DNA from 3 places in the Thiobacillus sedimenti genome. Region 3 is predicted to be linked to each of the others. Evidence: predicted binding sites of a transcription regulator. Region 3 holds the regulator's gene; each other region holds the start of a gene.
The links. Region 3 encodes sigma-54, which starts transcription at its own class of promoters, with help from an activator protein. Its sites were predicted from a motif close to TGGCACNNTTCCTGCT; they were not measured.
Positions count from the first base shown of each region.

Region 1: VA613_RS12230 (CmpA/NrtA family ABC transporter substrate-binding protein) is a predicted target of sigma-54. The motif match lies at 1,822-1,837, and genes of this name have one in related genera.
Region 2: VA613_RS12280 (nitrate reductase) is a predicted target of sigma-54. The motif match lies at 1,182-1,197, and genes of this name have one in related genera.

Region 1 covers NZ_CP141769.1:2,443,044-2,446,277, reverse strand. Annotated here, with positions in the region: gene ntrB (nitrate ABC transporter permease) at 1-372, opposite strand, end outside; gene VA613_RS12230 (CmpA/NrtA family ABC transporter substrate-binding protein) at 417-1,634, opposite strand; gene VA613_RS12225 (ANTAR domain-containing response regulator) at 1,963-2,529, opposite strand; gene VA613_RS12220 (DUF4124 domain-containing protein) at 2,867-3,234, opposite strand, start outside.
Region 2 covers NZ_CP141769.1:2,455,485-2,458,718, forward strand. Annotated here, with positions in the region: gene VA613_RS12280 (nitrate reductase) at 1-1,158, opposite strand, end outside; gene VA613_RS12285 (AraC family transcriptional regulator) at 1,295-2,344, opposite strand; gene VA613_RS12290 (hypothetical protein) at 2,460-2,693, shown strand; gene VA613_RS12295 (methyltransferase domain-containing protein) at 2,761-3,234, shown strand, end outside.
Region 3 covers NZ_CP141769.1:616,098-619,331, forward strand. Annotated here, with positions in the region: gene hprK (HPr(Ser) kinase/phosphatase) at 1-302, opposite strand, end outside; gene VA613_RS03010 (PTS sugar transporter subunit IIA) at 319-774, opposite strand; gene hpf (ribosome hibernation-promoting factor, HPF/YfiA family) at 868-1,203, opposite strand; gene VA613_RS03020 (RNA polymerase factor sigma-54) at 1,360-2,799, opposite strand; gene lptB (LPS export ABC transporter ATP-binding protein) at 2,872-3,234, opposite strand, start outside.

The DNA of each region.
Region 1 (3,234 bases), 1.2 Mb from region 3:
GGCGCCGAAGCCCATGCCGACGCGAGTCAGCGAGTTGAGGATGTTCCAGCCGATGCCCTGGTCGTTGGGGCCGTTGTCGTAGAACGGATCGGAGAACAGCGCCACGGCCGCATGCCAGGTTTCGACAGGCCCCGGAATGTTCTTGACGCTATGGGAGATCAGCCCCCACAGGCCGATGAACAGCAGCATGCCGAGCAGCGGGGGGATGGCGTTCCTGGCTCGGCTGGTCACGGCTTCCGTGAGGCGCTTGCCGGATTCGGCTTCGACGTAAGGCGCTTTGTGGAGAGGCGCGGCTTCCGGGGGGATGATCGCGGTTTCCGGCGCGTCCATCACCTCGGGCAATCGCCGCTCGTTCAGTGTCACTGCATTCATGCGAGGCTCCTTCTGCCCCGGCGGTGCCGAGGCGCGCGTAGGGTTTAGGCCTTGATCCGGAAGCTGTCCGCGTAGGCCTTGGGGTTCCTGCCGTCCCACACCACGCCGTCGATCAGCTTGCTTGCACGCATGTCGGACTTCGGCAGTGGCGTCTTCGTCATCGCGGCGGCCTGCTTGTAGATGTCGATGCGGTTGACCTTCTTCGCCACCGCCAGGTAGTCCGGGTGCTCCTTCAAGAGTCCCCAGCGCTTGTGCTGGGTCAGGAACCACATGCCGTCGGACAGGTAGGGGAAGCCGACGGCCCCGCCGTTGTAGAACTTCATGTAGTTGGCGTCCGCCCACTTCCTGCCGATGCCGTTGTCATACTGGCCGAGCATGCGGTCCTCGATCGAGTCGAAGTCGGTGTTGACGTAGGATTTCGCCGAGATGATCTTCGCGACCTCGGAGCGGTTGCTCATCGTGTCGATGTACTTCGACGCATCGAGGATCGCCGCGACCATTGCACGCGCGGTGTTGGGATAGCGCTGCACGAATTCGGCGGTGGTGCCGAGCACCTTTTCCGGGTGGTCCTTCCAGATGTCCTGCGAGGTCACGGCGGTGAAGCCGACGTGGTCGCGGATCGCGCGCGCGTTCCACGGCTCGCCGACGCAGAAGCCGTCCATGTTGTCGACGCGCATGTTCGCGACCATCTGCGGCGGCGGCACGGTGATCACCTTGGCCTGGGTGAAGGGATTGATGCCGTAGGCCGCGAGCCAGTAATAGAGCCACATCGCGTGGGTGCCGGTGGGGAAGGTCTGGGCGAAGGTGTATTCCTTGGGTTCGGCGGCGACCAGCTTGGCAAGCGAGGCGCCGTCGGTCACGCCCTTGGCCTTCAGCTGGTTCGACAGCGAGATCGCCTGGCCGTTGTTGTTGATCGTGGCGAGCACCGCCATGTCCTTCTTCGGCCCGCCGATGCCCATCTGCACGCCGTAGATCAGGCCGTACAGCGCGTGCGCGGCGTCGAGCTCGCCGTTCACCAGCTTGTCGCGCACGGCCGCCCACGAGGCTTCCTTGCTGGGCGTGAGGGTGAGGCCGTATTTCCTGTCGAAGCCCTTGATCGAGGCCATCACCACGCTGGCGCAGTCCGTCAGCGGGATGAAGCCGACGGTGAGGTTGGGTTTCTCCGGGGCATCGGAGCCGGCGGCCCAGGCGCCGCTGCGCACGCCGGGCGGCACCATGGCCATGAGGGCGGCCGCGACGGAAAGCCCGGTGGTCTTTTTCATGAAGTCACGCTTGCCCGGGTCCTGTACGAGGGGCTTGTTCGGGATGTCGCTCACGGTATGTTCTCCCAATGCCCAGAGGGCATGAATGAAAAAGGCGTCGCCTTCAGGGCGGACGCCTTTGTCCGGTGTTGAATGATCTGACGGTCACGCTGAAAGCCACATCGTTGCGACTGTTCAGCTGAGGTTTAGCAACCGCTGTGCCAGCTTCCTCAGCACCTTGTGTCGCTTGGGTTTCCAGGAAACCGGACGGATCGTGGGGCCTTGCATGACGCGGATTCGTGCCCCGGCTCGGTGCATGCTTCCGGTGGCGTGCACCAATCAGGGGGACTCACGCCAGGGGTTTTTGCAGGAGCTGCCGTGCAATGTCCGCCAGCTTGAGACCGCGATCCATCGCGGCACGCCGCATCTCGCGATAGACCTCCGGCTCCGATGCGCCGGTCTGCCTGATCAGCAGCGCCTTGGCCTGGTCGATCAGCTTGCGCTCCGACAGTTCGAGCCGCGTCTGTTCCAGCTGGTCGTGCAGCGCCTGGAACGCCTCGAAGCGTGATACGGCGACGTCGAGGATCGGCCGGATGCGCGCCGGGTCGAGCCCGTCGACCACATACGAGGTCACGCCGGCCTGGGTGGCGGCGCGGATCGACTCCGGGCTGCCGTCGCCAGTGAACATGACGATCGGGCGCGGGCAGTCCTGGTTGGCCACGCAGATGTGCTCGAGCGTGTCGCGGTCGGGCGAATCCTGCGCGATGATCACGACGTCCGGGCGCAGCGACTGGACCTGCGCCTCCAGGCTGCGTGCGGAGTTCAGCGTGGCCGCGACGATGCAGCCCGCCGTTTCCAGGGCAGGCACCAGCATGGCAAGCCGTTCGGGATGGTTTTCGACGATCAGTACACGCATAGCGCTCGATTCGATGCCGGCAAAAAAAGCGGCCTCCGGAGAGGCCGCAAGTTCGGAGGAGACTGCCTGAGCGGGTTGTTGCCGACAAGTCGGCTTGACACCCACGGCCTACCCTTTACGGGTGGAGCAACCCGGCCTTTCGGTCTGGGGACTCACTTCGCATGGAGCACGCGGCGTGCCAGCTTTCATAACGATGGATAATCAGGCACTTGCACGGCGTCGCCCGAATGACGTCGGCCGCTGCGCTGAAATCTTGTGGTGCATGCCGGCGCAAAACGTCTCAAAAAGGGGCGCCCCGTGTGGCGTATGGTCGTCGAAGCCGGCCTCCCCGCCCGGCTCAGCGCGGCCTGCGAACGGGCGGCTTGTCCGGATGGCGGGGATGCGGCCGAACGCGCACCGGCGGGTAGTAGACCGGCTGCGGCACGTACACGGGCTTCTCGATCACGACGGGCGCGGGCGGCAGGCGCAGTGCCCGCAGCCGCGCTTCCTCGGCTTCCTGCTCGCGGCGCCGCGCCTCGAGTTCGCGGACCAGCGCGTCGGCCTTCTTCGCCTGTTCCGCCGCCTGCCGCGCGTCTTCCGCGCGGGGCGGCGGCGGCACGCGCATTTCCTTGGCCACCGTGCCGGGGGGCGGCGGCAGCGAGGAATAGGTCACGTGCCCCGACCCGTCGAGCCACTTGTACAGGGGGGCGGCATGGCCGGCCTGCC
Region 2 (3,234 bases), 1.2 Mb from region 3:
CGCCTCGAACAGCTCGACGGCGGTCCGGCCGGGCCGCTCCGGAACCGCTTCCACGCCCCACAGGCGCGCCACCTCGGCGCGGTGTGCAGGGTTATCCAGGTCGCGATGGGCCGACAGCAGGTTGGCCATGCCGCCCACTTCCCGCCCGCCCATGGCGTTCGGCTGACCGGTGAGCGACAGCGGCGCGGCGCCGGGCCTGCCGATCTGTCCGGTGGCCAGATGGAGGTTGATCAGCGCGGCATTCTTGTCGACCCCGCAGCTCGACTGGTTGAGTCCCTGGCAGTACAGCGAAAGCGTCGGCCCCTGCGCGAACCAGCGCGCGGCCTGCACGATGTCGGCCACCGGCACGCCACAGATCGGCGCCACCTTCTCCGGCGTGTAGTCGCGCACCCGATCGCGCAGCGCCGCCCAGCCGTCGGTGTGCGCGGCGATGAACGCGCGATCGATCCACTCCTCCCACAGCATCACGTTGAGCATGGCGTGATAGAGCGCGACGTCGGTGCCGGGCAGGATCGCCAGATGCAGGTCGGCCTCCGCCGCGGTGTCGGTACGTCGCGGATCGACCACGATCAGCCTGAGGTCAGGATTGGCGCGGCGCGCGTCCTCGATGCGACGGAACAGGATGGGATGGGCATACGCCGGGTTGGAGCCGGCGACGAAGAGGGTGCCGGCGGATTCGATATCGTCGTAGCAGCCGGGCGGCGCATCGGCCCCCAGCGTGGCCTTGTAGCCGGCCACGGCAGACGACATGCACAGGCGCGAATTGGTGTCGACGTTGTTGGTGCCGATCAGGCCCTTGGCGAGCTTGTTGAAGACGTAATACGCCTCGGTGGTCAGCTGGCCGGAAATGTAGAACGCGACGGCGTCCGGGCCGTGTTCGCGGATGATGCGACGGAACCGGTCGGCCGCATGGTCGAGGGCCGTCTCCCAGTCGACCCGCTCGCGCGGCGCGCCCTTGTCGCGGCGCAGTTCCGGGACCCGCGCTCGCCCCGAGGCGGCGGCGGCCAGATGCAGCGTCGCGCCCTTGGTGCACAGGCGGCCGCGGTTGGCCGGATGCGCCGGGTCGCCGCGCACGCCGGTGATCTTCCCGGACTCGGCCTCGATCAGCACCCCGCAACCGGTGCCGCAGTAACAGCAGACAGACGTAACGACAGACATGAGGACTCCTTGCCCGGTCTGCCAGCAGGGCACGTGCCAGCGCCACACTCTTCTTTTGTTTCAGTCACTTGCGCGAATTTCCGGCGGCGCCGCGCGCGCGGCGCGCCCGCTTGCGGTGCGCGTCCGGCCCGGCCCGCTACAAAGTGGTGCCGGCGCCTCCGCCGGGGAGCGCCGTGTCGGCTTGCCCCTGTCGCCGCCGCCACTCCGCCGGCGCGACGCCGAAATGGCGCTTGAAGGCCCGGCTGAAGGCGGCTTCGGATTCGTAGCCCGTCTCGTCGGCAATGCCCTTCAGCGGCGCATCCGTCGTCTTCAGGCGCTGCGCGGCGAGGTGTAGCCGCCACGAGGTCAGGTAGCGCATCGGCGGCATCGCGAGGAAATGCCTGAAGCGCCCGCCCAGCGCCGTGCGTGACACACCGACCTGGCGTGCCAGGCGCGCCACGCTCCAGTCGTCCAGCGGCGCCCGGTGGAGGCACTTCAAGGCGCTGCCCACGATCGGATCGTTCGCCGCGGCGAACCAGCCGACTTCGTCGGCGGCGAGCGCCTGCATGTGGCGGCGCAGGATTTCGACGAACATCAGTTCCGTCAGCCGCGGCAGCATCGAGCGCGCCCCGGGGTCCGCGCCGCAGGCCTCCTGTGCGGTGTGGCGGATCGTGCTGGCGAGCCACTCGGCATCCGGGTTGCGCCGCGGCCCGGCGTGCATCAGAGCGGGCAGGTGGCGCAGCAGCGGGTGGAACAGCAGTTCGTCGCACTGCACGAAGCCGCAGACGATGCGCGTCCGCGCGCCGTCGCCGCCGTGCCGCACCCGCAGGATGTCTGGCCAGGGCGGCGGCGGCAGCAGCTCGGTCGCCGGCGCCGGCGAGGCCGCCTCGCGTCCGCGCAGGACGTGCACGTCGCCATACGGCAGCAGCACCGCATCGCCCGCCTCCAGCCATGCCGGCGGGTGTCCTTTCAATTCCAGCCAGCAACCGCCCTCGGCGACGATGTGGAAGGGGATGATGTGCTCGGTGCGAAACGGCAGCATGCGCGACAGGTCGCAGGCGGGCGGCGACACCAGCCCCCACGGCTCGTGGAACTCGGTGCTGAACAGCACGACGCCCGACAGGTGCATGCTGGCGAGCAGGTCGGACAGCAGGTCCGCCGGCACCGCTCCCGGCGTTTCGGGCAAAACTCTTGGCGTTTCGGTCATGGTCGCACGCGCGTGAATCGCTAAGGTTGATAGTAGGCAATGCGGCCGACAAACGGGCGTCCGGCCCGACGGCCGCCGCCCGTTTGTCGCAACCCCGATCCGCAGGAGGCCCATCATGGACACCACACTGAACGAAATAGTCGTGCATGTCGACGAACCCGTCGACGAGACCCTGTTCGCCGAGCTCGAGCGCGGCATCCGGCAGGACCGCGGGGTCGTCTCGGTGGGGCGGCATCCGGGCCGCGAGCACCTGATGGTGGTCGTCTACGACGCGGACGTCGCGCGCGCCTCCACCCTGCTGCACACGTTCCAGGAACGCGGCCTGCATGCGCAACTGATCGGCATGTAGGCGCACGCGCCTTCTTTTGACCCGAGGAGAGAGACCAATGACAACGACCCCCCCCCTGTCACCCGAAATGAGCGCCCTCAAGGCACGCCTCAAGGCGACGTGGATGGCCGGCGACTACGGCCATTTCGCCCGTTACCTCGAAGCCGGCGCCATGGACTTCTTTCCCGCCCTCGGTATCGGGCCGGGCACGCGCGTCCTCGACGTGGCATGCGGCGCCGGCCAGCTGGCCCTTCCGGCCGCGCGCGTGGGTGCCGCCGTCACCGGCGTCGATATCGCCAGCAACCTGATCGACCAGGCGCGCGCGCGCGCCCGGGCCGAAGGGCTGGCCATCCGCTTCGACGAAGGCGACGCCGAGGAACTGCCGTATGACGATGCGGCCTTCGACGTCGTCTTCAGCCTCATCGGCGCCATGTTCGCGCCCCGGCCCGAACGGGTGGCGGCCGAGCTGATCCGGGTGTGCCGGCCCGGCGGCCGCATCGTGATGGGGAACTGGACGCCGGGCGGTTTCGTCGGCCAGATGTTCAAGGCCACCGCCAAGCAC
Region 3 (3,234 bases):
GCCTCGCCGTTCGAAACGACGATGGCCGCAAGATCGTTCGAGAACAGGTGGTCGATGGCCTCCTGCAGGCCCGTCGCGGAGAGACCGCGCAGGTAGTCCATCTCGGCGCAGCCGAGCACCTGCACCCGGTTGGGATGGACGAAATTCAGGTGGCCGATGAGGGCGAGCGTGGGCTTCTGGATGGTTTCCGACGACAGCGTGCGACCGCCGCCGGTGCGGCCGGCGAGCCATTGCAGGCCGACCTGTTCCGCCATGTCGCGGAACAGCGTCTCGACCGACACGTGGCTCAGCAGTTCGTCCATGCGCCGGCCCGTGCGCTCAACTCGACCAGGAATCGAGCAGCGTCAGCAACGCCGAGGGGCTGTCCGCGTCCAGCATTCGGGCGCGCATTCCCGCGTCGCCGAACAAGTGGGCGAGTTCGCCGAGGATCTGCAGGTGCTGTTCGTTGGCATCCTTGGGAACCAGCAGGATGAAGCAGAGCGTCACCGGCTGGTTGTCCGGGGCATCGAATTCGAGCGGCGTCTTGAGCCGGTAGAAGGCGCCGCATGCGTCCTTCAGGCCCTTGATGCGCCCGTGCGGGATCGCGATGCCGTGGCCGAGCGCGGTCGATCCGAGGCGTTCGCGTTCGAAGAGGCTGGTGAAGATGTCGGCGGCCTTGAGGCCGCGGGTCTGGGCGAACAGGTCCGCCGCGTGTTCGAACAGCTTCTTCTTGCTGGTGAAGCTGATATCCAGCAAGGTCGTGTCGGGAGCGATGAGAGGGGCGATTAGGTTCATGCCTGTGCGCGGCCGGGGAAGGGGGAGTCCGGCTGCTGCGGATTATACGCCCGAAGGCCGGCGAGGGGCCTTCGGGGGCCGGGTGCGCGGCCGTCAGGCGGGCGTTTCCGAGGGCCGATGCTTCAGCCCGCCGCCCTCCTGATGGACGTCGGAGGTCTTCTCCTTGTGCCGGACGATCTGGCGATCCAGCTTGTCGGCGAGCAGATCGATCGCGGCATACATGTTGCCGTCCTCGCTGTGGGCATGAAAGTCATGCCCTTTGACGTGCAGGTTGGCTTCGACCCTGTGCACCAGCTTTTCCACCTGCATGATCACGCTGACATTGATGACGTGGTCGAAGTGGCGCTTGACACGGTCAAGCTTGTCGGCCACGTACCCGCGGATGGCCGGGGTCACGTCCAGATGATGGCCGGAAATCGTCAAATTCATAGCGCCTCCTTGGTCTGCATGGAAGAACCGGAAGGCGATCCACGATCGGGCTTCCGGGGGCGATCGAACACGCCCGATTTGATTGTGGGACGAAAGCGCGGTGCGTTCAAGCGCATTCCCGGCAGCCGGACGCGACGGCCGGAAACGCCAGCCGGATCACAGCGCCCGGCGCATGTTGGCGGGCGGAATCTGCAGCGACTCGCGGTATTTGGCGACCGTGCGGCGCGCCACCACGATGCCCTGCTGCCCGAGCACCTCGGCGAGCTGGCCGTCGGACAGCGGCTTCCTGGCATTCTCGGCCGCAACCAGCTGCTTGATCAGGGCGCGGATGGCCGTCGACGAACAGGCGCCGCCACTGTCGGTGGCGACGTGGCTGCCGAAGAAATATTTCAGTTCGTACAGGCCGCGCGGCGTCATCATGTATTTCTGCGTGGTGACGCGGGAGATGGTCGACTCGTGCAAGTCGACGGCTTCGGCGATTTCGCGCAGCACCAGCGGGCGCATCGCGACCTCGCCGTGCTCGAAGAACTGCTTCTGGCGGTCGACGATGGCCTGGGAGACGCGCAGGATCGTGTCGAAGCGCTGCTGCACGTTCTTGATCAGCCAGCGCGCCTCCTGCAGCTGGCTGGCAAGCTGGCTGCCGCCGGCTTCACGGTGGCGGGCCAGGATGTCGGCATAGACGCGATTGACGCGCAGCTTGGGCATGGCGTCGGCGTTGAGGCTGGCGATCCACATGCCCTTGACCTTGCGCACGTAGACATCGGGGATGACGTAGTGCGTCTCGTCGCGCCCGAAGGCCGTGCCGGGCCGCGGGTTGAGCGACAGGATCAGCGCGCGCGCGGTGCGCAGGGTGGCGTCGTCGATGCCGAGCATCTTCTTCAGCTTCCCCACGTCGCGGGCCGCGAGCAGATCCAGGTAATGCGTCGTCAGCCGCATCGCCGCGTCGCGCGCCGGCGTGTCCGCGGGCAGGGCGCGCAGCTGGAGCGTCAGGCACTCGGCCAGGCTGCGCGCGCCGACGCCGGTCGGGTCCATGTTCTGCAGGTGCTTGAGCGCCGTCTCGAGTTCCTCGGGTTCGAGGTCCTCGATCTCGCCCGTGAGGCTGGCGGCGATGTCCTCCAGCGGCTGGGTCAGGAAGCCCGCCTCGTCCAGGTCGTCGATCAGCGCGGCGACCAGGGTGCGGTCGCGCAGCGTGAGCGGGCTGACGATCAGCTGGTTGAACAGGTGCTCGCGGAGGGTCGCGCCGGAGATGGCGCCGTGGGCGAAATCGCTGTCTTCCTCGTCGCCGCTCGCGGCGCTGTAGTCGTTCCAGTCGGCCTCGTCGAGGGCCGTGGAGGGCTCGCCTTCCGGATGGTCGGGCTGGGCCGCCTCCGTCGTGCCCTGACCTTCGGCCTCGCCCGCAGCGGCGCCCGCCTCGTCCGGCGTCGCATAGGCGGACTCATCCTCGTCCTCGCGCTCGAGGAGGGGATTGTCCTGCAGCATCTGCTCGAGTTCCTGGTTGAGTTCCAGCGTCGACAGCTGCAGCAGTCGGATCGACTGCTGCAGCTGGGGCGTCAGCGTGAGATGTTGCCCAAGCTTGAGTTGAAGACTGTGTTTCATGAAACTTGACTACGGCAAGAAGCATGCCGACTTGAGCCAAGTTTAGCGCGATTCGATTTCCGGGGGGCGGAATCAGAGGCGGAAATTTTCGCCGAGGTACACCCTGCGGGCGTTGTCGTCCTGAATGATCACCTCGGGCGTCCCCGCGATCAGCACCCGACCTTCGCTGATGATGTAGGCACGGTTGCAGATGCCGAGCGTTTCGCGCACGTTGTGGTCGGTGATCAGCACGCCGATGTCGCGCTCGACGAGGAAATGCACGAGCTTCTGGATGTCGAGGACGGCGATCGGGTCGACGCCGGCAAACGGTTCGTCGAGCAGGATGAAGCGCGGGTTGATCGCCAGCGCGCGCGCGATTTCCACGCGCCGGCGCTCGCCGCCGGAGAGGCTGACGGCGGAGGCCTCGCGCAGGTGGGCGATATGCAGGTCCTCCAG